2 regions of the Bradyrhizobium sp. B097 genome follow, and region 1 is predicted to be linked to the other one. Evidence: riboswitches for the same ligand, from Rfam matches in the RefSeq annotation. Region 1 holds a riboswitch; the other holds the start of a gene.
The links. A riboswitch is a leader RNA that binds a small molecule or an ion and turns the genes downstream of it on or off. The one in region 1 is predicted to bind S-adenosylmethionine.

Region 1 (15,134 bases):
GTCGCCAACTCGAATGCGATCTGGACCGAGAAGCAGGATTCCGACGCCGAGCGGTTGGCCTGGATGGAGGCCCGGCTGGCGCTCGGCTACCCGGTGCTGGTCGCGGCCGAAGGGCCTGCGGTTCTCGGGTACGGCACGTTCGGCGATTTCCGCGCCTTCCCGGGTTACCGCTACAGCGTCGAGCACAGCGTCTATATCCACGCCGATCATCGCGGCCGCGGCCTTGGCCGCGTCATCGTCGACGAGTTGGTGACGGCTGCGACGGCGCTCGGCAAGCACGTCATGATCGCCGGCATCGACGGCGGCAATCCCGCCTCGCTGCGGCTGCACGCGCAGGCCGGCTTTGTCGAGGTCGCGCGGATGCCGGAGGTCGGGCGCAAGTTCGGCCGCTGGCTCGACCTCGTCTTCATGCAGCGCGTGCTGGATGCCGCAGGCGCGGCGCGGCCCGACTAGCTGCCTCACCGTCGGCGGCGGTTCTCCTCGCGCGCCAAACAGGCTAGAGCGTGCAGATGGACACCACGCAAGCCTCCTCCGCCCGGATCACCGGCATCTACCGCTATCCCGTCAAGGGTCTGACGCCCGAGCCGCTGCCCCGCGCCGAGCTCAAGGTCGGCGAGACGCTCCGCTCCGATCGCCGCTACGCGATCGAGAACGGCCCGAGCGGTTTCGATCCCTCGGCGCCGAAATGGCTGGCGAAGCCGCATTTCCTGATGCTGCAGCGGGACGAGTGGCTGGCGCCGCTGCGCGCCCATTTCGACGATGACAGCCATGTGCTGACCTTGCGCCGGGACGGCGCGATGGTGGCGCAGGGCGATCTCGAAACCGAAGCCGGGCGCGCCGCGATCGAGCGCTATTTCACTGTCCGTCACGCCGGCCAGATCAAGGGAGCGCCCAAGGTGCTGGTGAGCCCCGGGCACAGTTTTTCCGACGTGCCGCGCAAGGTGGTCTCGATCATCAACCTGGCCAGCCTGCGGGCGATCGAGGACATGGTGCGGGCGCCGGTGCATCCGCTGCGCTTCCGCGCCAACCTCTATGTCGAGGGCTGGCCGGCTTGGCATGAAGCCAGCCTGCTCGACCAGACCATTGCGATCGGCAGCGCACGGGCAAAAGTTGTGAAGCGGATCACACGTTGTGCTGCGGTGAATGTCGATCCCGACACCGGCGCGCGCGACCTCTCGGTCCCGAACACGCTAATGCAGCGCTTCGGCAACAACGAATGCGGCATCTACGCCGAAATCATCAGCGACGGCGGCGCGGCCGTCGGTGACACGATTGCCGCGGAACCGCACTAGGTCACGCCAGGTTCCGTATTCCTTGAAGACCGCATAAACGTGCATCGCATTGCAATGTTCGGTTGCGTGCAATAGACTTCACTCGACATTTTGAATTGCAGCAAATTTGTCGAAATTGATTGCACGGGGTTGCCATGAGCATGATCATGGTTTCGTACCGGCGGGTCGATCAGGACACAGCGGGCCGCATCGCCGACCATCTGATCGAGAAGTACGGTGAGAAATCCGTCTTCTTCGACGTCAACAGCATTCGCACCGGCGCCAACTTCGTCGACCGGATCGCCAAGGCCATCGTCGCCTGCGACATCGTCATCGCGGTGATCGGTCCGCACTGGATCGGCAAGACCGACGATGGGAAACCTGCGCGTCTGGAGGATCCCGCAGATTCCGTGCGCTTCGAGATCGAAACGGCGCTGAAGCACAACAAGACGCTGCTGCCGCTGCTGGTGAACGGCGCAACCATGCCGGAGGCCGCCGAGCTGCCGGAATCGCTTCGCTTCCTGCACTTCTGCAACGCCGCCCGGGTCGACTCGGGTCAGGATTTTCGCATGCACATGACCCGCCTGATCGATACGATCAACGAGGTCCTGAGTGAGGCCGGGCGATCGCCGCTGCGTGAAGTTTCGCCGATCAAGCGCTACTGGAAGTACGGCGCAGGCCTCGCCGCCGCGGCATTGGCGCTGGCCGTCTGGACCGTCGGGCCCGCGTTCGAACATACCGTGGTGAAGTCAGGCGGACAGGACGATCAGACCACCGTCGGACGCGCGACGCCGCCCGCCGTTCCGGCCTCCGTCACGCAGCGCGCCAAGGCGCATGACGGCTTTCTCTTTCCTGATTCCGATCGACGATTTCTGAGTGAGGCCGATCTCAAGGACATGTCGGCGATCGAGCTGCGCATCGCGCGAAACGAGATTTTCGCGCGGCATGGCCGGTTCTTCAAGGATCAGGTGCTCGCGAACTACTTCTCGCAATTCGCCTGGTATCAACCAGCTGCGGTCGAAGTCCCCCTGAGCAACCTCGAGACGACCAACGTCGACACGATCGAGGCGAAGGAGCACGAGAAGTGAGGCCAGCCGGCAGTATCGGTTGATCTCGCACCGCGTATGACCACCTCCCCCATTCTCAGGGGAGAGGTGGCCAGTCCCTGATCAATTCGTCGGCATCACATAGGCGTAGATCCGGCCGCGCGAGATCGGCACCTCGCGGACGCGGTGGCTGCTGTTGCCCGAGATCATGATCGGATTGCCCTTGGCGTCGACGCCGGTGATGATCCCGACATGACCGCCGCCACGGCGGCCCATCACGGCGATGGCGCCGACCTGCGGCCCCGAAACGCGCGTGCCGTATTTGGCGAACGAGCTCGCCATGTCGGAGCCGGTGCCGCGATGGCCGGTCTGCTGCAGCACCATGTTCATGAAGCGCGCGCACCACAGGCTGGAGCGGCCGGTCGGATTGCCGCCGAGATAGCGGCGCGCCGTGTCGACGATGCCGGATGAGCCGAAGCCACCTGTCGCGCTCACGTCGGTGTTGGACGTGGCCTCAGCGCCGGGCATTACGGCCGCATTGGCCTCGCCGAAGCCGCCCGCCTGTGTCTGGGAGCGACGCTCGGCGCGCGACAGCCGCGCGGTGTGCCGGTGGTGATGATGGGCGGAATGCCGCGCGTGATGGCCGGCATGAGCCGAATGCGCGTGACGCGAATGGTGCGGACGGGCTGACGCCGGAGCGGCGGAGATCACGGCGAGCGTGAGCGAACACAGAGCCAGCGCCAAAACTCGAAGCGACCGGCGATACGCAAGCAACTGAACCATACTTCACGAGATCCTCTGAAATGCCCCCCAACTCCCCGTCGCGTTCCCAAGGGAATGCGGCGGTGGTTTTGAAGATCGGGATGTGGCGCGAGGAAGATTTCATGCGGCGTTGCGGAAACGATTTCGGGGTCATTCCGCGCAAATTCCATGACGAAAATAGCCAGAACTGCCGCATTGCAGCCGCGGAAATTAATTGCAAATCTGGGGGCGGCCAACGAGAGGAGAATTTCAATGCCCCATGCCATCACGAAAGATAATGTCCGCCTGCATTTCGAAGAGGCAGGCAGTGGCACCCCGATCGTCTTCCTGCACGAGTTCGCAGCTGATCACACCAATTGGGAACCGCAGATGCGTTACTTCTCGCGCGGTCACCGCTGCATCGCCTATTCCGCGCGCGGCTACACCCCGTCGGACGTGCCTGCGAACGCCGACGTCTACACCTACACGCACTTCTACACCGATGCGCTCGCGGTGCTCGACCATCTCGGCATCGCGAAAGCCCATTTCATCGGTCTCTCGATGGGCTCCTATTCGTCGCTGCAGGTCGCGCTCAACGCGCCGGAGCGCGCGCTGTCGATGACGCTGGCCGCGGTCGGCTCGGGCTCCAGCCTCGAGAATCTCGCTGCCTTCCGCGCGCAGTGCCGCGCCAATGCCGAGCAGTACGAGGCGATCGGCTCCGCCGAAGTCGCCAAGGTGACCCGCGAGGCGCCGAGCCGGATCCCATTCCTGGTCAAGGACCCGCGCGGCCATGCCGATTTCTACGCCGCGCTCGCCCGCCACGACGCCAAGGGCTCAGCCAACACGATGCGCAGCTTCCAGGGCGGCAGGCCCTCGATCTACACCATGACCGACGCCATCAAGCGCGCCGCGACGCCGGCGCTGATCCTGTGCGGCGACGAGGACGACAATTGCATCGCGCCGAGCATGTTCCTGAAGCAGCATCTGCCGGCCGCCGGCCTGTCGTTCTTCCCGAAGTCCGGCCATGTGCTCAACCTCGAGGAGCCGGCGCTGTTCAACGAGATGGTCGAGCGCTTCATCGCACTGGCCGAGGCCGGCCGCTGGCCGGTGCGCGATCCGAGATCGCTGGTGGCGGCGCCGGTGTAAGCCGTCATTCCGGGATGGTCCGAAGGACCAGACCCGGAATCTCGAGATTCCGGGTTCTCGCTTCGCGAGCCCCGGAATGACGCCGAAGGGTGCTACTTCGCCTTCTCACCCCGGCTGAGCAGGAACACGCCCTGCTCGCCGAACATGTTCCACACCCACCAGGGCAGGTTGAGCGGCACCGGGCGGCCGTAGAGATCGAGCGCCACCGCGCGCTCCATCTTGACGTTGATCTCCTCGCAGAGCTGCACGAAATCCTTGATGGTACAGAAATGGATGTTCGACGTGTCGTACCAGCTCGCCGGCAGATTCTCGGTGCGCGGCATGTGACCGCCGACCAGCAGCTGCAGCCGCATCTTCCAGAACCCGAAATTCGGGAACGAGACGATGGCGCGCTGGCCGATCCGCAGCAGGTTCTCCAGCACCACCTTGGGCTGCCGCGTCGCCTGCAGGGTCTGCGACAGGATCACATAGTCGAACGCGTCGTCGGGATAGTTGACGAGGTCGGTGTCGGCGTCGCCCTGCACCACCGCGAGGCCCTTGGCGACGCAGCCATTGACGCCTTCGCGCGACAGCTCGATGCCGCGGCCGTCGATGCCGCGGCTCTCCAAGAGCTGCAGCAGCTCGCCATCGCCGCAGCCGACGTCGAGCACGCGCGAGCCCGGCCGCACCATGTCGGCGACCAGCAGGTGATCGGTGCGATAGCCGCCGGTCCGCTCCGGCGCGACGCCCGGCAAGGGCAAGGTTTGCTGCATGCTCATGACTGGCCGTTGTCCTTCAGTCCGCGCGCCTTGCCCGCGGCCTGCAGGAAGGCGCGGGAAATCTCCAGGAATTCCGGCACGTCGAGCAGGAACGCGTCGTGGCCGCGATCGGTCTCGATCTCGGCGAACGACACCCGTGCGCTCGACGCATTCAGTGCGTGCACCAGCGCGCGCGATTCCGAGGTCGGAAACAGCCAGTCGCTGGTGAACGACACCACGCAGAACCGCGTCTTGATGCCGGCGAACGCATTCGCCAGCGCGCCATTGTGATCGGCGGCGATGTCGAAATAGTCCATCGCGCGCGTGAGATACAGATAGCTGTTGGCGTCGAAGCGCTCGACAAAGGACGAGCCCTGGTAGCGCAGATAGCTCTCGACCTGGAAATCCGCATCGAACGAGAAGGTCGGCAGCTCGCGGTCCTGCATCCGCCGTCCGAACTTGCGATGCAGCGCGGCGTCCGAGAGATAGGTGATGTGCGCGGCCATCCGTGCCACCGCCAATCCGCGATGCGGATGGGTGTCCTCGTCGACATAGCGGCCGCCGCGCCAGTCCGGATCGGCCATCACGGCCTGACGGCCGAGCTCGTGGAACGCGATGTTCTGCGCCGAGTGGCGCGTCGAGCAGGCGATCGCGAGCGTCGAGAACACGCGCTCGGGATAGGCCGCGGTCCATTGCAGCACCTGCATGCCGCCCATCGAGCCGCCGACCACGCAGAACAGCGTCGTGATGCCGAGGCGATCGATCAGCATCGCCTGCGCGCGCACCATGTCGGGGATCGTGATGATCGGGAAATCGAGCCCCCACACCTTGCCGGTCGCCGGATTCAGCGACGCCGGCCCGGTCGAGCCCATGCAGCCGCCGATCACGTTGGAGCAGATGATGAAGTATTGTTCGGGATCGATCGGCTTGCCGGCGCCGACCATGGTGTCCCACCAGCCGGGCTTGCCGGTGACGGGATGGGTGTTGTTGACGTGCTGATCGCCGGTCAGTGCGTGGCAGATCAGGATCGCGTTGGACCTGTCAGCATTGAGCTGGCCATAGGTCTGATAGGCGATCTGGAACGGCGCGAGATCGATGCCGCAATCGAGCTTGAGCGGCTGATCCATGCCGAACTTCGCCACCAATGACGACGGGTGATCGGCCTCATGGGCGCGATCATCGCTCGGGGTTTGCGGGCTCGGTATCGGACGCACGTTGCTCATCTAGGCGACCCTGCCCTCGCGCGGGAGGGCTCGAACAGAAATCAGGCCATAAAAAACCCGGCCTGAACAAGGTTCGGCCGGGAGCTGATCTGTCCCCGGCCTGTTTAGCGAGTTGTTTAACGTGGCTGCAAGCCGGCCGGCTCAAATGACCACGGAGTGGAGCGAACCTAGTCCTCAGGCCCCCCGTCGTCAAGGAGGCCAGTGAACCTCCCCTTGCCGGGCGCCGATGGTTAACCGAATGCGCAAGGCACGCTTGCGACGTTTCTCTTTGCTTTCGCTGGCCGTCTTTCCTAATCAGGGACCCTGTCTGGCGCGGCATCGGGCCGCCCGGACGACAAGGTTTGAGAGCATGTCCAACCCACCCCCGTCGCCGCCCTCGCTGCAGGAGTTGCGCAAGGAGATCGATGCGATCGACGAGCAGGTTCACCGCCTGCTGATGGCGCGCGGCGACATCATCGACCGTCTGATCCAGGTCAAGAAGACCCAGGAGGTCGGCTCGGCGTTCCGCCCGGCGCGCGAGGCCAGCATGATGCGCGAACTGGTGCGGCGCCATCGCGGCATCCTGCCGCTCGACACCATCGAGAGCATCTGGCGCGTCATCATCTCGACCTTCACCTATGTGCAGGCGCCGTTCGCGGTGCATGCCGATGTTTCCGTGGGCGAGTCCGCGATGCGCGACTCGGCGCGGTTTCACTTCGGCTTCGTGGTACCTTACGTGTCGCATTTCAGCGCCCAGGCCGCGGTCGAGGCGGCGGCGAAGTCGAAGGGCGACCTCGCGCTGGTCTCCGCGATCGCGAGCCGCACGCCGTGGTGGAACGCGCTCGAAGCCGATGGCGCGCCGAAGATCATCGCGCGGCTGCCGTTCCTCGAACGCGCCGACCATCCCGCCGCGCTGCCGGTGTTCGTGATCTCGCGGGTCGCCGACGACGCCATGGTGACCGAGGTGCAGACCTGGAGCGTCCGCGTCTCCGGCTGGAACGCCGATGTCGCCCGCGCGCTGGCGCCGCTCGCCGAGATCGTCGCGGTCCCCGACACCGCCTTCGACGGCGCAGCCCTGCTGGTGTCGGTCACCGGGCAAGACCTGACGAACAAGGGTTTCGAGAAGATCAAGCTCGCCTTGATCGAGGCCGGCGCCTCGGTGCGCTCTTCGGCCCTCGTCGGCAGCCACGCAACGCGCTATACGGTGCCCTCTAACGGATCGGCCAGGACCTGAAGTAAGAGCCGGCCGCCCGTAGTATATCCGGAGTTGATAATGTCCCGCCCCGTGCCGAATCCCGGCATCCTCGATATTGCGCCCTACACGCCCGGCAAGAGCCCGGTGCCGGAACCGGGCCGCAAGGTGTTCAAGCTGTCCGCCAACGAGACGCCGTTCGGTCCGTCTCCGAAGGCGATCGCGGCCTACAAGGCCGCGGCTGACCATCTCGAGGACTATCCGGAGGGCACCTCGCGCGTGCTGCGCGAGGCGATCGGCCGCGCTTATGGCCTCGATCCCGATCGCATCATCTGCGGCGCCGGCTCCGACGAGATCCTCAATTTGCTGGCGCACACCTATCTCGCCCCGGGCGACGAGGCGATCTCGACCACCCACGGCTTCCTGGTCTACCCGATCGCCACCATGGCGAACGGCGCCAGGAACGTGATCGCGGCCGAGACCAATTTCACCGCCGATGTCGACGCCATCCTCAAGGTGGTGACGCCCCGCACGAAACTGGTCTGGCTCGCCAACCCGAACAATCCGACCGGCACCTATATCCCGTTCGACGAGGTCAAGCGGCTGCGCGCCGAACTCCCGTCGCATGTGCTGCTGGTGCTCGACGCCGCCTATGCCGACTACGTCTCGCGCAACGACTACGAGCTCGGCATCGAGCTGGTCGCGACCACGGACAACACGGTGGTGACGCATACCTTCTCGAAGATCCACGGCCTTGCCGCGCTGCGGGTCGGCTGGATGTTCGGCCCGGCGCATATCGTCGATGCCTGCAACCGCATCCGCGGTCCGTTCAACGTCACGACGCCGGCGATGCTGGCGGCGGTGGCGGCGATCGAGGACTCTGCCCATGTGCAGATGTCGCGGACGCACACCGAACAGTGGCGCAACTGGCTGACCGAGGAGATCGGCAAGCTCGGGCTCAAGGTGACGCCGAGCGTCGCCAATTTCGTTCTGATCCACTTCCCGGCCGACAAGGGCAAGACCGCCGCGGAAGCCGACGCCTATCTCACGCGGCGCGGCCTCGTGCTGCGCGCCCTCAACAATTACAAGCTGCCGCATGCGCTGCGCATGACCATTGGCACCGAGGAAGCCAACCGCCTCGTGGTCGAGGGCCTGCGCGACTTCTTAGGTGGAAAGTGAACACCGACGTGACCACGGCTCCGCTCTTCAACCGCATCGCGCTGATCGGCTTCGGCCTGATCGGCGGCTCGATCGCGCGCGGCGCGCGCGCGCAAGGCCTGGTAGGCGAGATCGTGACCACCGCGCGCTCGGAGAAGACGCGCGCCCGCGTCGCCGAGCTCGGCATCGCCGATCGCGTCGTCGAGACCAATATCGAGGCGGTGAAGGATGCCGATCTCGTCATCCTTTGCATCCCGGTCGGCGCCTGCGGCCCGGTCGCGGCCGAGATCGCCGGCCATCTCAAGCCCGGCGCCATCATCTCCGACGTCGGCTCGGTGAAGGGCGCCGTCGTCAAGGACATGGCGCCGCATCTGCCTGACGGCGTGCACTTCGTGCCGGCGCATCCGGTGGCCGGCACGGAACACTCGGGCCCGGATTCCGGCTTCGCCGAACTCTTCATCAACCGCTGGTGCATCCTGACGCCGCCCGAAGGCACCGATCCCGCGGCGACCGACCGGCTGCGCGCGTTCTGGGCCGCGCTCGGCGCCAAGGTCGAGGTCATGACGCCGGATCATCATGACCTCGTGCTCGCGATCACCAGCCATCTGCCGCATCTGATCGCCTACACCATCGTCGGCACTGCCGACGAGCTGGCGCAGGTGACGGAATCCGAGGTCATCAAGTTCTCCGCCGGCGGTTTCCGCGACTTCACCCGCATCGCAGCGTCGGACCCGACGATGTGGCGCGACGTGTTCCTCGCCAACAAGGACGCTGTGCTCGAGATGCTCGGCACCTTCACCGAGGACCTGTCGAAGCTGACCCGCGCGATCCGGCGCGGCGACGGCGACGCGCTGTTCGACCACTTCACCCGCACCCGCGCCATCCGCCGTGGCATCGTCGAGATCGGCCAGGATTCCGCCGCGCCCGATTTCGGCCGGCCGCATGCGAATTTGAAGAAGTAGTCGGGCTCGGTCCGCATACTCTCCGTCGTCCCGGCGCAGGCCGGGACCCATACTCCGCGGCAGATGTGGTTGGAGGGACTCGCCGTTCCAGTGATCCATAACAATCGGCATTTGTGGTTATGGGTCCCGGCCTGCGCCGGGACGACGATGAGGATGGATCGCGATTCAAGTTGTCACACCACGCGGCGTCATCGCCCGGCTTGACCGGGCGATCCAGTATTCCAGAGACGTCCGCGCTTGAGCCGAGAGGCCGCGGCGTACTGGATCGCCCGGTCGAGCCGCGCGATGACAGTGTGGGTGGGGACGCGGCTTCGCATTCTCGCGACGTGATTTGCCCGAGCTTTGCTCTTCGTTCCGCCCTCACTTGATCAGAGGCGCAGGGAAAGCCGGGTGCCGATCGGCAGCGCCGCTTTCACCGCGTCTGGTCAAGGTAGCGACCGAAGCAACACGCCATCGATCTTTCCGTCGGATGCCAAAATGATCCGCCATTCCATGTCGACATTGGCGAAGTTGACGTCATAGACATCCCAACCGTCTCGCCCGACGCCCTTGAAGCGAATCGTTTGCATGCGCCCGGCCAGATCCAGCGCGGCGATGATCGCCGGAGCCTGCTCGCGGGCCACCGCCGCCATGATGTCGCTCATGCCGGCGTAGTCGACGGCACCTTGCTGGTGCTGGATGATCAGGCGGCGGATCGCCTCCTCGGTTCCCGGCGACGGCGTCTTGTTGTCGATCTTCTTTGCCAGCGCGGTCGCCGCATCTTGGGCCTGCTGGTCGTCGATCCGGGTCGCGTCGTGCGTCAACCCGCCCTGATGAAGCGTCAGGGCGTTCGAGATTCCATCCGGCTCGACGGCGAAGGTAATCTGCGCCGCCGTGGTCTTGAGAAAAAACGTGTGCTCGCTTTCGGGATATATTTCCGAGGCGAACTGTCCGAGCGGCTTCGCGAACAGATGACCGCCATCCCGCGTGATCGTCACCACCTGCCCGCCGGCCTGAAACCGAAAATGACCGACGTAGCGCTCCATCACGCCGGGATCGATTTGAATCGCAGCGCGGGGCCGGGCCTGTTCGTAGCGCCGTTGCGCGACGGCATCGAAGGATGCTTCGGCCATGTTGGTTTCTTTGGCCAGCGCAATGAGGTCGGCGATCGAGAGCGATCCGCCGGCGGAAAGCTTCAAACGCGCCACATTCACCAGCGCAAGGCCCTCATCGGCGCGGTTGCGCAGTTGAAGGATCGACGATTGTTGCATGGCCAGGATTCGGTCGAGATCGATCGCGCCGCCTTCGAGAAGCTTGGCGATTTGCGCGAGGCTGAGCCCCATTCGCTTTAGCGCGAGGATCTCGTGCAGCCGGCTGATCTCCGCAGCCCCATAAAGCCGCCAACTCTTCGCCGTGCGGCGCGGCGAAATCAGGCCGCGGCTCTCATAGAGCCGAAGTCCGCGTACCGTGAGACCGATGCGAGCGGCGCACTCTGCCGCGGTCAGCAACACGTCCTTGCCGGCTTTGTCTCTCGGCTGGTTCATCGACGGAGGCCCTTTCGTCCGTACCTTACGGTGTGACCTTAGGTCCGGCTCAAGGCCTTTTTCGGCGCGGCAGGCGATAAACCGCTTGAGCCGGCCCCAAGGTTATAGGTCAGAAGCGGGGCAGGAAGACCCTTCAACACGCAAGTCGCCACAACATACACGCGCATCGACGACGGTCCTCCGGACCTGGCCACACAACCACAACAACGGGACACCAATCTCATGAAAAAGCTTCTGCTCGGTGCGGTCGCTGGTATCGCCTGCGCGGCTCCCGCGTTCGCGGCCGATCTTCCGGCGCGCACCTATCCGAAGGCGCCGGCCTATACGGCGCCGGAGGCGGTCTATAACTGGACCGGCTTCTACATCGGCGGCCACATCGGTGGTGACTTCGCGGGCAACAACAGCCTCGGCGGGGACAAGGCCCGATTCCTGGGCGGCTTGCAGGGTGGCTTCGACTACCAGTTCGCATCGAACTGGGTAATCGGTACCGAGGTTCAGTTTAGTGGGCTCACCGGCAACGGTGGCAAAGGCTCGGCTCTTCCGGCAGGCACCCTGGTAACAAGCAATCAGCTTGGCTCGATCACCGGCCGGCTCGGCTACGCCTGGGGCCCCGCGCTTCTCTACGCCAAGGGCGGTTACGCCGTCCGCGACAACCTCAATATCGGCGCTGGCTCCGGCGGAATTCCGGTGGTCGTTGCGACCAATGGCAGTCACCGGAGCGGCTTCACCCTCGGCGGCGGTCTCGAATACATGTTCGCGCGGAATTGGTCCGCGAAGGCCGAGTATCAGTATTACAACTTCGGCAACACCACCTTCGCCGGCGGCCCCGCCACGATCGTCGGCGTCCGCTTCAGGGACGACGAGCATGCCGTCAAGGTGGGCTTCAACTACCGCTTCGGCTGGGGTAGCTAGAGCATTTTCGATCACTCTAATGCGAGTCTCCGGACCTTCTGCGCTGGGCGACGGCGAAGCGCTGTTCGACCACTTCACCCGCGCCATCCGCCGCGGCATCGTCGAGATCGGCCGGGATTCCGCCGGACCCGACTTCGGCCGTCCGCATTCGAATTTGAAGAAGTAGGATCAGGCGCGCGGTATTCTCCACTTCGTCGTCCTGGCGAAAGCCAGGACCCATAACCACCGCATTGAGTGATGAACGGGATCGCGGCCCCAGCGTCGCGTAACAATTGCGATTTGGGGTAATGGGTCCTGGCCTTCGCCAGGACGACGCTGAGGATGGTTCTCGATTCAAGATGTCAAACAACGCGATGTCATCACCCGCGACTTCGGCGCCGCTATTATGTGGCGTTCCCCTAGACGTTGGGTGCCAGGGCTAATCCTAGATTGCCCACCGCATGGTCTCAAATAGCAGTACGATTGACCGCCGGATGATCGGCAAGGCAACCGGAGAGTCAGTCATGAAAGCTTTTGCAATGACATTGCTCGCAGGTGTCACCATCGGAGCCATCGCAGTCCACGGCCTCCACGCTCAAGGAGCCAAGCTGAAAGCTTACACTGTCAGCGAAATTGAAGTCCTCGACCCTTCAGCCCAGGCCGCTTACCTCCCGGCCGCCCGGAAGGCGATAGAGGCAGCCCATGGTCGAGCCTTGCGCACCGCAGCCGGACGGGTTGTTCAAATCGAGGGGGGACCGCCTCCCAAGAGTGCGGCGATCGTCGAATGGGACAGCATGGATGACGCGGTAGCATTCTACAAGTCGAAGGCCTGGTCGGACCTTGCACCCCAGCGGGACAAGGCAACCAAGGTCATACGGCGGTACGTCGTCGAAACCGAAAAGTAGCCAAGCTTGAGGCTCAAATAACTTCGGTGACGGAGATCCAAACGGACGGGAAATTCGCCTGGGTCTGAGGTCTGGAGAAGGCGACACTGCACTTGAAGGCTGGCGGCGACCCTCTCAACATCAAGGACTTCGTCACCAATCTTTTTGAAAAGGACGGTGACCGCCCGCTGATGATCCTTCATCATGCACAGGTCATCCCGAAATAGCGACTGGGCCAACATCCAGCAGTGCAGTTACCCGCGTGGCTCACCGTCGCAACCGTTGATCCCGGATCGGCCCCGCCGCCGATATCGGCGCAACCTTCTGGGTCAGCCGCTGGCGGCCGACGAGGCCGGCGGTTGCCAGCATGACGTCGCCGCCGAACCACCATGAGCCGATCACGAACTCCCAGGCGCGCGGCGGAATCTCGTCGAATACGATGCCGTAGACCGACACCAGCGCAGCCAGCGCGGCGAGGAAGATGCCGCCGGCGCTCATCAGCTCGACGGCATCGATGCGCCCCGTGGCGCGCAAGGCGGGCCTTGGAATATCGATGCCGAGATAGAAGCCGACGGCACCGATCACGATCGTCGTCACGATGAAGGCAAGCGTACCGAAGAAAGCGATGTGCCCCTTCGCGAGCTGGGCGGCGACGAAGGTGCCGCCCATGGCGCCGGCCATCGCCAGACCGGTTCGCTGCAACACATGCGCGGCGCGGCTGACCATCATCAGTTCGCGGGCGATCACGGCCCTCTCCTTGCTGCTCACGATCCTCATCTGCATGTTCCTTTCCAGCTCTACGCTCCCTCTCCCCGTTCTGACGGGGAGAGGGTTGGGGTGAGGGGCCGTCTCCGCAATAATGCTGGCTAGGCTAACGAACTCGCGGAGACTCCCCTCACCCAGATCGCATCTTCGATGCGTCGTAGCCGGAGCTCTGCTTCGGCGTTCTCATGGACGGCCGCCGAAGGCGGCCTACGCCTCTCCCCGCACGCGGGGCGAGGTAACCGGAGTCCTAGAACGGGTAGTAGCGGACCTGGGTCATGACGATGTGGTCGTCGGTCTTCGGCGCGCCGCCGACACCTTGGAAGGCGAAGCGCTGGTTATAGGAATACTGCACGCCGGCCTTGATCGCCCCGTAGTCGCCCTTGAAGATCGTGTCGTAGAAACCGACCGTGTATTGCCTGACCTCCGAGGTGTTGCCGTTGCAGGTCGCCGCCGGCGAGTTCTCGACGTTGCAGCCGAGATTGTTGTAGAGCGGGTTGCCGTAACCGAACGGCACCGTGCCGACGTTGGAGAACGTCGCCTTGGTCTTCTCGAGGCCGGCATAGGCATAGAGATCGAGCGACGGCGTCGTGTGCCAGACCGTGCCGAGCAGGAACGCCGTGATCGGCAGCGGCTGGATCGAGCCGTCCTGGCGCACCGTCGCGTCCGGGAACGGCGTCGCCGTGAAGCGGCCGAGCGCGCCGTGAGACGCCGAGCCCTGCAGCTCCAGCAGCTGCGGCACGATCTCCGCCGAGAAGTGCCCGCCGAAGCTCACCGTGTTGACGTCGTGATTGGCGAAGTTGAAGCGATCGTAGAAGTCGCGATACATCGCCCAGCCCTCGACATGCAGCTTGTAGGGCCCAAGCCGCGGATCCCACGCGCCCTTCACGGTGAAATCGGGCACGTGATTGAGGCTGACATTGTTGGCGTTGTTGAAGAAGCTGCCGCCCGGCCCGGTGAGGTTGACCAGGAGGTTCGGGTTGAGCACGCCTTGCGGGCCGGCCGCGGGCGTGCCGACCAGCGGCGTGTTGCCGCCGAAGAACGAGGTCTGCGGATTTTCCGCCGACACCGCGAGCTTGAATTCGGGCCCGATGTCCTGCCAGACGCGAATGCCGGGCTGCCGCGCCGCAAGGAAGCCGGGCACCGATTCGAAATCGATCACGCCGGGCGCATCGACCCCGCGCGGATCGATGCCGGACTTGCTCGGCGCATTCAGCGACCAGCTCTGACCGGCAAGCACATGCAGGCCGAGATCGGTGCGGCTGACCTCGACGCTGGCCTGACGCAGCCGCGGGTTGAACGAGTTGGTAGCGACCGAGTTCGCGGTCTGCGCCGCGCCTTCGAAATCCATTTCGCCGTAGCCGGCGACGCGGGTGTTGGCGAAGACTTCGGCTTCCGCAAGCACCGAGAATCGGGTCTGCCGCGCCGAGAAGCGCGACTCGCCGGTGTTGAAGTTCTTGCTCTGCGGGAACGGAATGAAGGCGTAGACCGAGCCGGTGTCGGAGGCGAGATTGCGGGTCCGGTAGATGCCGGTGAGATCGACCCAGCCGCCGAAGGTGAAGGTGACGCCCTTGTAGCAGAGCTTGCCCGATGCGCAGGGATCGAACGGCACCGGCGCC
Region 2 (15,134 bases), 1.8 Mb from region 1:
ATCGCCATTTCGCCCTGGGCGAAATTCAGATGGTCGATGGCCTGGTAGATCATCACGACCGCGAGCGCCATGCAGGCATAGATCGCGCCCGTGGCGATGCCGGCCAGGACCTGGTTGGCAAAAAGCTCCATTGTGCCAGCTCCTCAGTAGCCGAGATAGGATTTGCGGACGTCTTCGTTGTTCGCGATGTCCTTGGCATTGCCCGACATCACGATCCGTCCGGTTTCGATCACATAGGCCTGGTCGGCGAGCTCGAGCGCGAGCTGCGCGTTCTGCTCGACCACCAGGATGGTCACCTTTTCCTCGCGATTGATCTTGCCCAGGATGCGGAACAGGTCGCGCACGATCAGCGGCGCGAGGCCGAATGACGGCTCGTCGAGCAGCATCAGGCGCGGCCGCAGCATCAGCGCGCGCGCCACCGCGAGCATCTGCTGCTCGCCGCCCGACAGCGTGCCGGCCTGCTGGGTGTAGCGCTGCTTCAGCACCGGGAAATGCTCGTACATCCGCTCGATATCGGAGCCGATGGCGTTCTTGTCGGAACGGCTGATGGCCCCGAGCTGCAGGTTTTCCTCCACCGTCATGTTGGTGAAGGTGCCGCGGCCCTGCGGCACATGGGCGATGCCGAGGCGGACCACGTTTTCAGTGGAACGGGTGCCGATCGGCTTGCCCTCGAACTCGATCGCGCCGGTCGAGCGCACCATGTTGCAGATCGCCCGCAGCGTGGTGGTCTTGCCGGCGCCGTTGGCGCCGAGCAGGGTGGTCAGCGAACCCTCGTTGAGCGAGAAGCTGAGGCCGTGCAGGGCCTGGACCTGACCGTAATAGGCGCGCAGGTCCTTGACGTTGAGCATCGCGGTCATTGGTCCTTGCTCCCCAGATAGGCCTTGATGACGTCGGGGTCGGCCTGGACCTGGGCCGGCGTGCCTTCGGCCAGCTTGCGGCCGAAATTGAGCGCGACGACGTGGTCGGCGATCGACATCACGAGACCCATGTGATGCTCGACCAGCAACACCGTAATTTTCCGGTCATCGCGGATTTTGCGGATCAAATCGCCGAGCACATAGACTTCCTCGTGATTGAGGCCGCCGGCCGGCTCGTCGAGCAGCAGGATCTTCGGATCCGCGGCCAGGGCACGCGCCAGCTCGACGCGCTTCTGGGTGCCGAACGGAAGTCCCGAGACCACGGTGTGGGCGACGTCCTCGAGATCGAGATAGCCGAGGATGTCGTGCACCTTCTTGTTCATGTCGCTCTCGCCGCGGCGAACCCAGGCGAGACGCAGCGAGTCGCTGACGATGTCGCTGGAGGTGCGGGCATGCGCGCCGACGCGGACATTGTCGATCACGGAGAGATTGGGAAACAGCGCGACGTTCTGGAAGGTGCGGCCGATGCCGATCTCGGCAATCCGGTGCGGCGGCCGCGACAGGATGCTCTTGCCTTCCATCAGGATATCGCCGGACGACGGCTGGTAGAGCCGCGACAGGCAATTGAACAGCGTCGTCTTGCCGGCGCCGTTCGGTCCGATCAGGCCGAGGATCTGCCCATGGCGCATGTCGAACGACACGCCATTCAGTGCGATGATGCCGCCGAACACGACGCTGACGTCGCGAACCGCGAGCAGGGGATCATTCCCCTGCGCGAGCTGTGCCTGCGTCATCTCGTCTCGCCCGCCATCTCTGAGCGGTGCGAGCGGCCCTGCGATGGATTTCGCCGGACGCGATGGAGGCTATCTGATCCCCTCGGCCAAACGTGCAACTTTCCCTCCTACTCTAGACTTTTTGCTTTGTTCTTTTTTGGATTGCGGCGCTATTCCACCGAGCGCCTGCTCGATGTTCCTTACCATCGCGACAAGGCGAGGTCCAATGTCGTTGAGTAATCTATCTTCCGTGAAGCGGAATGCCGGCGCGCCGCAATTGAAGGCGTAAGGACCGGTTCCGTCGTTCAATTTCAACGCAACGCCGGCTGCGGCGACGTCGTTCTGCCAGTCGCCGGTCGACAGGGTGAAGCCGTGCTTCGCCACCGTCTCGCCGGAGCGCTCGATGCCGTCGCGGATCTTGGCCCAGCGGCTGCCATAGTGATCCCGCAGCTCACGCAGTAGAGCGGCACGTTCTTCGGGTGGCAATGCCCAAATATAGGCACGGCCCATCGCGGTGGTTGCGATCGGCACCCGCGAGCCGACGTCGAGCTGCACGCCGAGCGCCAGGCCGTTCCGGCTCTGGCCGAAATAGATCATGCTGTGACGGTCGCGGCCGCCGACTGCGACGGCGCCGCCGGTCGCGCGCATCACTTCTTCTCGATACGGCTCGGACAAATGCCGAACGCCGAGATTGGCGAGCGCGGCGTAGCCGAGCGCCATCGCCGACGGTGCGAGCTGATACTTTTCGAATTTCGGTACAGGTGTAAGGTATCCCAGCTTGGTCAGCGTGTAGGTCAGCCGGGAAATGGTTGGCTTCGGTAACTTGGTGCGGGCTGCAATCTCCTGATTGCCGAGCAGCCCGTCATTGGGTTGAAATGCACGCAGGACATCCAGTCCACGGGAAAGCGCGACGACGAAATTGCGATCGGTCGCTGCTTTCTTGCTGGCGCGCTTCATTCCCTGCCCTTGTCATGCTCGTTGACAAGGCTCGTGCTTCAAAATAACCCTCCGTGTCAAGATGTGGAATTAAATTTCGCAGTGCGAAATTGGTCTAATCCTAGCCGCTCGACGCAAGTCGTGCAGCTACTCAACGCAAGTTCAAGAACAAGCATCCAGGGAGAGTCCCGGTGAGTGAAGTCGTCAAGCTCGAACGTCATGACAATATTGCCGTCGTCACGGTTAACAGTCCGCCTGTCAACGCGCTGAGCGCTGCCGTGCGCGGCGGCATCTTCGATTGCATCAAGAGTGCGATCGATGACGCGCAGGTTCAGGGGATCGTGCTGACCTGCGCCGGCCGCACCTTCATCGCCGGCGCCGACATCACCGAATTCGGCAAGCCGCCGAAGCCGCCCGGCCTCGCCGAAGTGCTGAGCCTGATGGAGAGCTCGCCGAAGCCGATCGTTGCCGCGATCCACGGCACCGCGCTCGGCGGCGGCCTCGAGGTCGCGCTGGCCTGCCACTATCGCGTCGCCACCAAGGACGCCAAGCTCGGTCTGCCCGAGGTGAAGCTCGGCCTGCTGCCGGGCGCCGGCGGCACCCAGCGCCTGCCGCGCGCGGTCGGTCCCGAACTCGCGGTCAAGATGATCGTCGGCGGCGATCCGATCGGTGCGGACGCCGCGCTGAAGGCCGGTCTGATCGATGAGATCGTCGAGGGGCCGGCGTCGGGCGGTGAGGCATTTGCGCGCAAGGTGGTCGCCGAGAAGCGTCCGCTGCGCAAGCTGCGCGATGACGACTCTAAGCTCGCCGCGGCCAAGGCCGACCGTTCGATCTTCACCAATGCCGTCGCCGCGCTGACCAAGAAGTCGCGCGGCCTCGAGGCGCCGTTCGCAGCCGCCGACGCCGTCGGCGCCGCGATCGACCTGCCGTTCGATGAGGGCCTGAAGAAGGAGCGCGAGGGCTTCCTCAAGCTGATGAACGGCGAGCAGTCCAAGGCGCAGCGTTACGCGTTCTTCGCCGAGCGCGAGGCCGCCAAGATCTCCGGCGTTCCCGAAGGCACCAAGGGCCGCAACGTGGCGCGCGTCGCCATCCTCGGCGCCGGCACCATGGGCGGCGGCATCGCGATGTCGTTCGCCAATGCCGGCATCCCGGTCACCCTGATCGAGACCGGCGAGGAGCAGCTCAAGCGCGGCTTGGGCATCATGCAGAAGAACTACGAGGCGACCGCCGCGCGCGGCGGCATCCCGGCGGACGCGCCCGCCAAGCGCATGGCGCTGATCAACGGCGTCGTCGGCATCGAGAACATCGGCGACGCCGATCTGGTGATCGAGGCGGTGTTCGAGACCATGGCGGTCAAGAAGGAAGTGTTCGGCAAGCTCGATCAGTACGCCAAGCCGGGTGCGGTGCTGGCCTCCAACACCTCCTACCTCAACATCGACGAGATCGCGCAGTCGACCAAGCGTCCGCAGGACGTGCTCGGCATGCACTTCTTCTCGCCGGCCAACGTCATGAAGTTGTGCGAGATCGTGCGCGCCGACAAGACCGCGCCCGATGCGCTGGTCACCGCCGTGTCGATCGCGCGCAAGATCGCCAAGGTGCCGGCCGTGGTCGGCGTCTGCGACGGCTTTGTCGGCAACCGCATGCTGGCGCAGCGCGGCAAGCAATCCGAGAAGCTGTTGTTCGAAGGCGCACTGCCGCAGCAGGTCGACGCGGTTGTCACCAAGTTCGGCATGCCGATGGGCCCGTTCGCGATGGGCGATCTCGCCGGTCTCGATATCGGCTGGCGCTCGCGCAAGGATCGCGGCATCAAGTCGGAGATCGCGGACGCGCTGTGCGAAGCCGGCCGCTTCGGCCAGAAGACCGGCAAGGGCTACTACAAGTACGAGCAGGGCTCGCGCGCGGCGCTGCCCGATCCGGAGGTCGAGAAGCTGATCGACGAGACGCTGGCGCGCCTCGGCCGCAAGAAGCGCGTCGTCAGCGACGACGAGATCCTCGAGCGCATGATGTACCCGATGATCAACGAAGGCGCGAAGATCCTCGCCGAGGGCATCGCGGCGCGGCCGTCGGATATCGACGTGGTCTGGCTCTATGGCTATGGCTGGCCGATCTATCGCGGCGGCCCGATGTTCTGGGCCGACACCGTGGGCCTCAAGCACATCGCCGATCGCCTGGCCTTCTACGCCAAGGAGACCAACGATCCCTCGCTCGAGCCGGCGCCGCTGCTCAAGAAGCTCGCCGACGAAGGCAAGACCTTCGCCTCGCTCGCCGCGGCGTCGAAGGCGGCGTGATCTTTCTTGGCGCCACTGGCTCGGTGTTCGGGTTCCCTCTCCCCTTGTGGGAGAGGGTTAGGGAGAGGGGTGGCCGCATCGGCACTGCCCGCGTGAACCCCCTTCCCCAACCCCTCCCCACAAGGGGGAGGGGAGCCCACACGCCGATGCTCACCTGACAGGTGTTGAACGTTTCCATGACCTATCCCGGCGAACAATATTATCCCAAGGGCGTGCAGTGGAGCGACGAGATCACGCGCGGCACGCTGCCGGACCTGCTCTCGAATGCCGCCGCCGAGTTCGGCGCGCGTCCGGTGCTCGAATTCCGCGATCGGCAGATCAGCTACAGCGAACTCCAGGCGCTGGTCGAGACCGCCGCCGCGGCGTTCATGCGGGCCGGTTACGGCAAGGGCACCTCGGTCGCGCTGTTTCTTGGCAACTCGCCGGACCATCCGATCAACTTCTTCGGTGCGCTGAAGGCCGGCGCCCGCGTCGTGCATCTGTCGCCGCTCGACGGCGAGATCGCGCTGTCGCACAAGCTCTCCGATTCAGGCGCACGCGTGCTGGTCACCAGCAACCTGTCGGCGCTGTTGCCGACCGCGCTGAAATTCCTCGCCAAGGGGCTGCTCGACCGCCTGATCGTCTGCGAGGACGACCATTGGGGCAAGGTCGGCACACCGCAAGCCGCGCTGCCCGACAATCCCGCGATCATCACGCACCGCCAGTTCATCGACGGCGCAGTCAAGCCGTCGCAATGGCCCGCCGTCGACGTCGAGGACGTCGCGCTGCTGCAATATACCGGCGGCACCACCGGCCTGCCCAAGGGTGCGATGCTCAGCCACGGCAATCTCACCGCGGCGGTGTCGATCTATGACGTCTGGGGCAAGCCGGGGCGGCTCGAACGCAACGCGATCGAGCGCGTGATCTGCGTGCTGCCGCTGTTTCATATCTATGCGCTGACCGTCGTGCTGCTGTCGGTGATCCGGCGCGGCCATCTGATCTCGCTGCATCAGCGCTTCGACGTCGAGGCCGTGATGCGCGACATCGAGGTCAAGCGCGCGACGGTGTTTCCCGGCGTGCCGACGATGTGGATCGCGATCGCCTCGCTGCCCGACCTCGACAAGCGCGATCTGTCTTCGCTCGTGGTCGCCGGCTCCGGCGGCGCGCCGCTGCCGGTCGAGGTCGCCAAGATCTTCGAGCGCCGCGTCGGCATGAAGCTGAAGAGCGGCTGGGGCATGACCGAGACCTGCTCGCCCGGCACCGGCCATCCCAAGGAAGGGCCGGAGAAGCCGGGCTCGATCGGGCTGATGCTGCCCGGCATCGAGATGGACGTGGTGTCGCTGGAGGATTCCACCAGGGTGATGCCGGTCGGCGAGGTCGGCGAAATCCGCATCCGCGGCCCGAACGTCACCAAAGGCTACTGGAACAGGCCGGCGGAGACCGCGGAGGCCTTCGTCGGCGACCGCTTCCTGACCGGCGACATCGGCTACATGGACGCCGACGGCTATTTCTATCTGGTCGACCGCAAGAAGGACATGATCATCTCCGGCGGCTTCAACGTCTATCCGCAGATGATCGAGCAGGCGATCTACACGCATCCCGCCGTGCAGGAGGTGATCGTGATCGGCATCCCCGACGATTACCGCGGCGAGTCGGCAAAGGCCTTCATCAAGCTGCGCGACGGCGAGAAAGTGTTCTCGATCGACGAGCTGCGCACATTCCTCACCGGCAAGGTCGGCAAGCATGAATTGCCGGCCGCGGTTGAGTTCGTCGACGAGCTGCCGCGCACCCCGGTCGGCAAGCTGTCGCGTCACGAATTGCGTCAGCAGCAGCCCAAGACATCTCCAACCAAGTCGCAACAAACCGCATCAGGATCGCGCTCATGATGGACGATATGGTGCAATGAATCCGTCGTCCCGGCGAAGGCCTGGACCCATACGCCGCGGCTTCGCTTTGGGCACATGCGGCAGCCGGCTTTGCCAATTGCGATGGCCGGTGGTTATGGGTCCCGGCATTCGCCGGGACGACCGGGAAAGAAGCAGTTGAACTTTTAAAAGGAGGATCCGATGGATCTCGCTTTCACCAAGGAAGAGATAGCGTTTCGCGAGGAGGTACGGGAGTTCTTCAAGAACAACGTGCCGCCGGATACAAGGCGCAAGCTGCAGGAAGGCCGCCATCTGTCAAAGGACGAGATGGTCACCTGGTGGCGCATCCTCAACAAGAAGGGCTGGGGCGTCACCCACTGGCCGAAGGAATATGGCGGCACCGGCTGGACCACCGTGCAGCACTACATCTTCAACGAAGAGCTGCAGTCTTACCCCGCGCCGCAGCCGCTGGCCTTCGGCGTCAGCATGGTCGGCCCTGTCATCTACACCTTCGGCAACGAGAAGCAGAAGAAGGAATATCTGCCGCGCATCGCCAATGTCGACGACTGGTGGTGCCAAGGCTTCTCGGAGCCGGGCTCGGGTTCGGACCTTGCCTCGTTGAAGACCAAGGCCGAGCGCCGTGGCGACAAGTGGATCATCAACGGCCAGAAGACCTGGACCACGCTCGCCCAGCATGCCGACATGATCTTCTGCCTCTGCCGCACCGACAACAACGCGAAGAAGCAGATGGGCATCTCCTTCATCGTGTTCAACATGAAGTCGAAGGGCGTCACCGTGCGCCCGATCCAGACCATCGACGGCGGCCACGAGGTCAACGAGGTGTTCTTCGACGACGTCGAAGTGCCTGTCGAGAACCTGATCGGCGAAGAGAACAAGGGCTGGGATTACGCAAAATTCCTGCTCGGCAATGAGCGCACCGGCATCGCCCGGGTCGGCGTGTCGAAGGAGCGGCTGCGCCGCATCCGCGCGCTGGCCTCCAAGGTCGAAGCGGGCGGCCGTCCGGTCATCGAGGATCCGGCGTTCCGCGAAAAGCTCACGGCCTGCGAGATCGAGCTGAAGGCGCTCGAGCTCACCCAGCTCCGCGTCGTCGCCGACGAAGGCAAGCACGGCAAGGGTAAGCCCAATCCGGCCTCCTCGGTGCTCAAGATCAAGGGCTCGGAAATCCAGCAGACCACCACCGAGCTTCTGATGGAGATCATCGGTCCGTTCGCCGCGCCCTACGACGAGCACGGCGATGCCGGCTCGAACGAGAGCATGGATTGGACCGCACAGATCGCGCCAAGCTACTTCAACAACCGCAAGGTTTCGATCTACGGCGGCTCCAACGAGATCCAGCGCAACATCATCAGCAAGGCGGTGCTGGGGCTCTAAGTCTCACCATTATCGTCATTCCGGGGCTTCGCGTAGCGAAGAGCCCGGAATCCATCTTCCCGCAAGGTGTGTGGTCGAATGGATTCCGGGTCTGGCCCTTCGGGCCATCCACAGGTGCGCAATTGCGCACCGGGGAATGACGAATCGACCGATTGGGCGTGAAGCGTCTTCGAATTAAAGGAACGAACATGGATTTTGATCTGTCCGAGGAGCAGCGGCTTCTCAAGGAAAGCGTCGACGGGTTGCTGGCGGATGCCTACGACTTCGATGCGCGCAAGAAGTACATGAAGGAGAAGGGCGGCTGGAGCCAAGCGCTCTGGGGCAAGCTCGCCGAGCAGGGCCTGCTTGGTCTGCCCTTCGCGGAGACCGATGGCGGCTTCGGCGCCGGCGCGGTCGAGACTATGATCGTGATGGAAGCGCTCGGCAAGGCGCTGGTGGTCGAGCCCTATCTCGCCACCGTCGTGGTCGCCGGCGGCTTCCTGCGCCATGGCGGCTCGGCCGAGCAGAAGGCCAAGTACATCCCCGGCATCATCGACGGCAGCAAGACCTTCGGCTTCGCGCAGCTCGAGAAGAACTCGCGCTACGACCTGTTTGACGTCGTGACCACGGCCAAGAAGAAGGGCAGTGGCTGGGTGATCGACGGTGAGAAGTTCGTCGTGCTCAACGGCGAGAACGCCAACACGCTGATCGTGACCGCGCGCATCAAGGGCGGTCAGCGCGACAAGACCGGCATCGGCGTGTTCCTGGTTCCGGCCGACGCCAAGGGCGTCACCAAGAAGGGCTATCCGACCCAGGACGGTCTGCACGCGGCCGACATCACCTTCACCAATGTCGAGGTCGGTGCGGATGCCGCGATCGGCGATCCCGAAAACGGCCTGCCCTTGATCGAGCGCGTCGCGGACGAAGCCCGCATTGCGCTGTGCGCGGAAGCCGTCGGCGCGATGGACGAGTCGCTGAAGGAGACCGTCGAGTACATCAAGACCCGCAAGCAGTTCGGCGTTGCGATCGGCTCGTTCCAGAGCCTGCAGCACCGCGCCGCCGACATGTTCGTGGCGCTGGAGCAGGCCCGCAGCATGTCGATGTTCGCGACCATGGCGTCGGATTTCAGCGATGCCAAGGAGCGTTCGTCCGCGGTCGCGGCCGCCAAGGTGCAGGTCGGCAAGTCCTTGAAGTTCGTCGGCCAGCAGTCGATCCAGCTTCATGGCGGCATCGGCATGACCATGGAAGCCAAGATCGGCCACTACTTCAAGCGGCTGACCATGATCGAGAACACGCTCGGCGATACCGACTACCACCTCCGTCGCGTCAGCGAGGGCGGCGGGCTGTTGGCGTAAGCACACTATCGTCATTGCGAGCGCAGCGAAGCAATCCATCTCACCGCGTCGGGAAAGATGGATTGCTTCGTCGCTTACGCTCCTCGCAATGACGTTCGAAACAAACAGGGAGAAAACAACAATGAAGAACACCCCGTTCGATCTCACCGGCCAGGTTGCGGTCGTCACCGGCTCGAGCCGCGGCATCGGCCGCTCCTCGGCGGAGCTGCTCGCAAAACTCGGCGCCAAGGTCGTGATCTCCTCGCGCAAGGCGGATGCCTGCCAGGAAGTCGCCGACGGCATCAAGCAGGCGGGCGGCGATGCGCTCGTCATCCCCTGCAACATCGCGCGCCGCGCGGAGGTCGAGGGTCTGATCTCCGGCACGATCAAGCACTACGGCAAGATCGACATCCTGGTCTGCAACGCCGCGGTCAATCCCTATTACGGCCCGCTGCTCGACATCTCGGACGAGGCCTTCGACAAGATCATGGGCTCCAACGTCAAGAGCAACATCTGGCTTTCCGCGCTGGCGATCCCGCAGATGGCCGAACGCGGCAAGGGCTCGGTGGTCATCATCTCCTCGATCGGCGGACTTCGGGGTTCTACGGTGATCGGCGCCTACGGCATCTCCAAGGCGGCGGACTTTGCGCTGTGCCGCAGCCTCGCCGGCGAATGGGGCCCGAAGGGCGTGCGCGTCAATTGCGTGGCGCCCGGCCTGGTGAAGACCGATTTCGCCCGCGCGCTGTGGGAGGACCCGGACAATCTGAAGCGCCGCACCGCGTCGACGCCGCTCCGCCGCATCGGCGAGCCCGACGAGATCGCGGGCGCGGTAGCCTATCTCGCCTCCGACGCCTCGACCTTTATGACCGGCCAGACCATCGTGGTCGATGGCGGCGTGACGACCGCGGCGACGTAAAGCGGCTTGCTTCTTCGCCTCTCCCGCTTGCGGGGGAGGCCGACACGCGAAGCGTGGCGGGTGGGGGCTCTCTCCACGATGTGACTCGTGGAGAGAGCCCCCACCCCAGCCCTCCCCCGCTAGCGGGAGAGGGGCGCAGTCCCGTTGGTTCTTCTACCCAGACCTCAAACCTGCTCCAGCGCCCGTTCAAAATCCTCGATCAGGTCGTCGGGATGCTCGAGTCCGGCCGAGAAGCGAATGAAACCCTCGCTGATGCCGAGCTCGGCGCGGGCCTCCGGCGCCAGGCGCTGATGCGTCGTGGTCGCGGGATGCGTAACTAGGCTCTTGGCATCGCCGAGATTGTTGGAGATGCGCGAGATCTTCAGCGCGTTGAGGCAGCGGAAGGCGCCGGCCTTGCCGTCCTTGACCTCGAAGCCGACCAATGTCGAGCCGGCGCCCATCTGCTTCTTCACCGTCTCGGCCTGCGGATGATCGGGGCGGCCGGGATACACCAGCCGTGTGATCTTCGGATGGTTCGCCAGCGCCTCGGCGATCTTCGCCGCGTTCTCGGTCTGCGCGCGGACCCGGATGCCGAGCGTCTCCAGCCCCTTCAACAGCACCCAGGCGTTGAACGGCGACAGCGACGGGCCGGTCTGGCGCATGAAATTATGGATGTGTTCGGCGATGAAGGCTTCCGACGACAGGATGACGCCACCGAGACAGCGGCCCTGGCCGTCGATATGCTTGGTCGCGGAATAGACCACGACGTCGGCGCCGAGCGACAGCGGGCTCTGCCAGATCGGCGTCGCGAACACGTTGTCGACGATCAGCCGTGCGCCGCCGCTATGCGCGATCTCTGCGATCGCGCCGATGTCGAGCACGTCGAGCGTCGGATTGGTCGGGCTCTCCAGGAAGAAGGTCTTGGTGTTCGGCCGCAAGGCGCGCTGCCACTGGTCGAGGTCGAGCCCGTCGACCAGCGTCGTCTCGATGCCGTAGCGCGGCAGCAGGTCTTGCACGACATAGAGGCAGGAGCCGAACAGCGCCTTCGACGCCACCAAATGATCGCCGGCCTTCAACGGCGCGAGGATCGCGGTCGTCACCGCGGCCATGCCGGTCGCGGTCGAGCGCGCGGCTTCGGCGCCCTCGAGCTCGATCATGCGGCGCTCGAACATCGCAATGGTTGGATTGGAGTAGCGCGAATAGATGAAGCCGGGATCCTGGCCCCTGAAGCGCGCCTCGCATTGCTCAGCGGTGTCGTAGACGTAGCCCTGGGTGAGAAACAGCCCCTCCGACGTCTCCCCGAATTGCGAGCGGAGCGTGCCGCCATGGACGAGGCGGGTTTCAGGACGAAGGTGGGCGGTAGACTTGGGTTCAGAAGACTTGGACTCAGACATGTGACCTCCGAAGTGGCCATTTCCCTCGGAAACTGGCCACAAAAAAACCGGCCTGGAGAAACCTCCACAAGCCGGGATCACACTGTCCCCGGCCTGTTTAGCGACTTATTTAACGTGGCTGCAAGCCGGCCGGCTCAAATCACCACGGGATAAGTGGAGCTGATATTCCCTCGCGCCCTTTCCGTCAAGACGGTCATCGGATAACCCGTAAAAGCCTATATTTGGGGGCCTGATGGCCGCGCAGAGGTTGATTTTGGGCCATCTCGAGGGATCGCCGAGGGACCGTACCGTGTCGTTCACGCTGGAAGATGAATCCAACGGAATCCTGCCCGACCGCATGATCGCGGAGATGGCGGAGGCTGGCCTCATTCTGCCCGCCTACGACTTCGTCGAGAGCCAGATCCAGCCGGCGAGCCTCGACCTGCGCCTCGGCGACATCGCCTACCGCGTCCGCGCCAGCTTCCTGCCGGGGCCCGATGCCACCGTCGCCGAGCGGATCGACCAGCTCAAGCTGCACGAGATCGATCTCTCCGACGGCGCGGTGCTGGAGACCAATTGCGTCTACATCGTGCCGCTGCTGGAAAGCCTCGCGCTGCCGCCGGAGATCGTGGCCGCGGCCAACCCGAAGAGCTCGACCGGACGGCTCGACGTCTTCACCCGCGTGATCGCCGACGGCACCCGTCGCTTCGACATGATCGGCGCCGGCTATCACGGCCCGCTCTATGCCGAGATCAGCCCGAAGACGTTCCCCGTGCTGCTGCGCGAGGGCTCGCGGCTCAGCCAGGTCCGTTTCCGGATCGGCGAGGCGACCTTGACCGCCGACGAGCTCGACGCGCTGCATGCCGCCGAGCGGCTCGTCGATGCCGACAATGCCGATCTCACCCATGGCGTCGCGCTTTCGGTCGATCTGTCCGGCGAGAACTCGGGCGGCTTCGTCGGCTATCGCGCCAAGCGCCACACCGGCGTGGTCGATGTCGATCGCCGCGGCGGCTATTCGGTCGAGGAATTCTGGGAGCCGATCAAGGCGCGGCCCGACGGCAGCCTCATCCTCGATCCCGGCGAATTCTACATCCTGGCTTCGAAAGAGGCGGTGCAGGTGCCGCCGGATTACGCCGCGGAGATGGTGCCGTTCGATCCGCTGGTCGGCGAATTCCGTGTCCACTATGCCGGCTTCTTCGATCCCGGCTTCGGCTATGCCGGCGCCGGCGGCAAGGGCGCGCGCGCCGTGCTGGAAGTTCGCTCGCGCGAGGTGCCGTTCATTCTCGAGCATGGCCAGATCGTCGGCCGCCTCGTCTATGAACGCATGCTCGAGCGCCCCGACGCGCTCTACGGCCAGCGCATCGGCTCGAACTACCAGGCGCAGGGCCTGAAGCTCTCCAAGCATTTTCGCGTGTAGCGGAATTCCTCCGCTGTCATGCCCCGCGAACGCGGGGAATCCAGTACGCCCCGGCTTCTCGATCGATCACAACTGTCTCTGGAATACTGGATCGCCCGATCAAGTCGGGCGATGACACCGCGCGTGCGTAATTCCGTAGCCCGGATGAAGCGAAGCGAAATCCGGGACGGTGCATATGCGGATTGAGCTGTCCCGGATTGCGCTTCGCTGCATCCGGGCTACGATCGCGCATGCGAGCTCGACCTCGCCAACAAGAGCTCGGGAGCGAAGATGACTGCAAGTGAAAGCCCACAAGAAGCGCAGTGGCGGAAGTGGCGCAGCGTCGCCGATCTCTATCACGCCTTCTTCACCGGGCTGATCCTCACCGTGGTCACGCGCCGCGGCACCGCCGACGCCGCCGAGTTCGTCTTCCGCGTGTTTCGCCGCCAGCAGCAGGAGCGCTTCCTGCCCGGCTTGAAGAAGCTCGGCCTCGACGGCCTGCCGCCCGCGGTCGCGGCCGCGCAATATCACTATCTCTCCAACTGGATCGGCGGCGTGCATGTCGAATACATGTACGAGACCGACCGCAAGGCCTGGATCCGCTATCCGCCGCCGCGCTGGATCTGGAAGGGCACGGCGATCTGCGGCGTACCCGGCGAGGTCTCGCGCGCGATGCTGCGCGGCTGGCACGCCAACAACGGTGTCGCGCTCGGCGATCTCAGGCTCGGCTTCGTCTGCACCAAGCAAAGCGTCGACGGCCAGGACGGGCTCGAGGGCTATTACTGCGAATACGATCACCCGCTCGAACTCGACCAGCGCCTGGTGTTCGCGCGCCATCTCGAGGCGCCGCTGTTCGATTCCAGAACCGCGCCGGCATTGCCGGTCGACAGCTGGCCGAAGCCGCGGCTGGAAAAGGCGTATCGCAACTACGCGATGGAATATGTGAAGACGGCCGCGCCCGTCATCGTGCAGGTGTTTGGCCCAGAGGATGCGAGCTATCTGCTGCATCTCACCGGCAGACTGATTGGCATGCAGTATTTCGACGAGGTCGCGCAGGCGCTCGGCGGCCGCCGTGGCCGTGCCACGGAATTTGCCGCATTCCTGCGCGTGCTCCTCGAGTCGCAGGATGACATCGCTGACATCAGCGAGTCCGAGGGTCAGTTCGAGATCCGCCAGCAGGGCTGGAAGCTGATGGCCGACGTGGCCGATTATCATCCGGCCTGCGCCAGCGTCCTGACAGGCCTGTTCGAAGGGCTGGCGGCCGGCTGCGGACGGCATATTCCGGTGCATCTGAAGCCGAATGGCGCCGCCGGCGCGCCGTTCGTTTGGTCGATCGGCTAGACCAGAGGTTCACCTGCAATCGCGCAGGCCCCCCTTGCGTCCCGCGCACGTGGAATCCGCGTTCGCCATGGTAGGGAAACACCATGGCGCGGCTCCCCAGATCGCGCGTGGGAGTAGAAATGTCCGACCTCGGCCTCGCCGAAATACCTGTCGACGAACAAGAACGGCCGCTGCCGCCGCCGGTAACCAGGCCGGCGCGCAATGCGCTGCTCGACGGGCCGATTTTGCGCACGCTGCTGTGGCTGGCATGGCCGAACGTGATCGCGCTTTCCGCCGGCACCTGCGTGGTGATCGCGGAAACCTCCTATATCGGCCGGCTCGGCGTCGAGTCGCTGGCGGCGATGGCGCTGGTGTTTCCCTGCGTGATCCTGACCATGACGATGTCCGGTGGCGCGATGGGCGGCGGCGTCGCATCCGCGATCGCGCGCGCGCTCGGCGCCGGCGAGATCGAGCGCGCCTCGACGCTTGCAATGCATGCGCTGCTGATCGGATTGACGTTCGGTGCCACCTTCATGCTGGGCATGCTGATCTTCGGCCCGCGCCTGCTCGAATTGCTCGGCGGCCGCGGCAACGTGCTGGCGAATGCGATCGCCTATTCGCAAGTGTTCTTCGGCGGTGCGATCCTGCCCTGGCTGATGAACACGATGGCGGGCATCCTGCGCGGCACCGGCAACATGAAGCTGCCGTCGACCATGATCCTGTCCTCGGCGGTGTGCCAGATCATTC

Region 2: it holds a riboswitch for S-adenosylmethionine, as region 1 does, so the genes downstream of both, AAFG07_RS39265 (O-succinylhomoserine sulfhydrylase) here and AAFG07_RS04960 (homoserine O-acetyltransferase) in region 1, are expected to answer to the same signal.

The regions. Positions count from the first base shown of each region.
Region 1 is NZ_CP152412.1:1,082,867-1,098,000, reverse strand. It holds gene AAFG07_RS04990 (N-acetyltransferase family protein) at 1-453, shown strand, start outside; gene AAFG07_RS04985 (MOSC domain-containing protein) at 510-1,292, shown strand; gene AAFG07_RS04980 (YARHG domain-containing protein) at 1,427-2,359, shown strand; gene AAFG07_RS04975 (TIGR02594 family protein) at 2,441-3,100, opposite strand; gene AAFG07_RS04970 (alpha/beta hydrolase) at 3,332-4,204, shown strand; gene metW (methionine biosynthesis protein MetW) at 4,297-4,962, opposite strand; gene AAFG07_RS04960 (homoserine O-acetyltransferase) at 4,959-6,164, opposite strand; SAM riboswitch at 6,248-6,327, opposite strand; gene AAFG07_RS04955 (chorismate mutase) at 6,514-7,377, shown strand; gene hisC (histidinol-phosphate transaminase) at 7,417-8,514, shown strand; gene AAFG07_RS04945 (prephenate/arogenate dehydrogenase family protein) at 8,523-9,455, shown strand; gene AAFG07_RS04940 (MerR family transcriptional regulator) at 9,881-10,945, opposite strand; gene AAFG07_RS04935 (outer membrane beta-barrel protein) at 11,201-11,890, shown strand; partial or broken gene AAFG07_RS04930 (prephenate/arogenate dehydrogenase family protein) at 11,937-12,056, shown strand; gene AAFG07_RS04925 (DUF1330 domain-containing protein) at 12,394-12,774, shown strand; gene AAFG07_RS04920 (hypothetical protein) at 13,021-13,536, opposite strand; gene AAFG07_RS04915 (hypothetical protein) at 13,766-15,134, opposite strand, start outside.
Region 2 is NZ_CP152412.1:8,522,683-8,537,816, reverse strand. It holds gene AAFG07_RS39310 (branched-chain amino acid ABC transporter permease) at 1-131, opposite strand, end outside; gene AAFG07_RS39305 (ABC transporter ATP-binding protein) at 144-857, opposite strand; gene AAFG07_RS39300 (ABC transporter ATP-binding protein) at 854-1,651, opposite strand; gene AAFG07_RS39295 (IclR family transcriptional regulator) at 1,721-2,587, opposite strand; gene AAFG07_RS39290 (3-hydroxyacyl-CoA dehydrogenase NAD-binding domain-containing protein) at 2,758-4,854, shown strand; gene pimA (dicarboxylate--CoA ligase PimA) at 5,031-6,719, shown strand; gene pimC (pimeloyl-CoA dehydrogenase large subunit) at 6,900-8,090, shown strand; gene pimD (pimeloyl-CoA dehydrogenase small subunit) at 8,279-9,424, shown strand; gene AAFG07_RS39270 (SDR family oxidoreductase) at 9,546-10,319, shown strand; gene AAFG07_RS39265 (O-succinylhomoserine sulfhydrylase) at 10,484-11,692, opposite strand; SAM riboswitch at 11,769-11,848, opposite strand; gene AAFG07_RS39260 (2'-deoxycytidine 5'-triphosphate deaminase) at 11,982-13,088, shown strand; gene AAFG07_RS39255 (hypothetical protein) at 13,359-14,408, shown strand; gene AAFG07_RS39250 (MATE family efflux transporter) at 14,528-15,134, shown strand, end outside.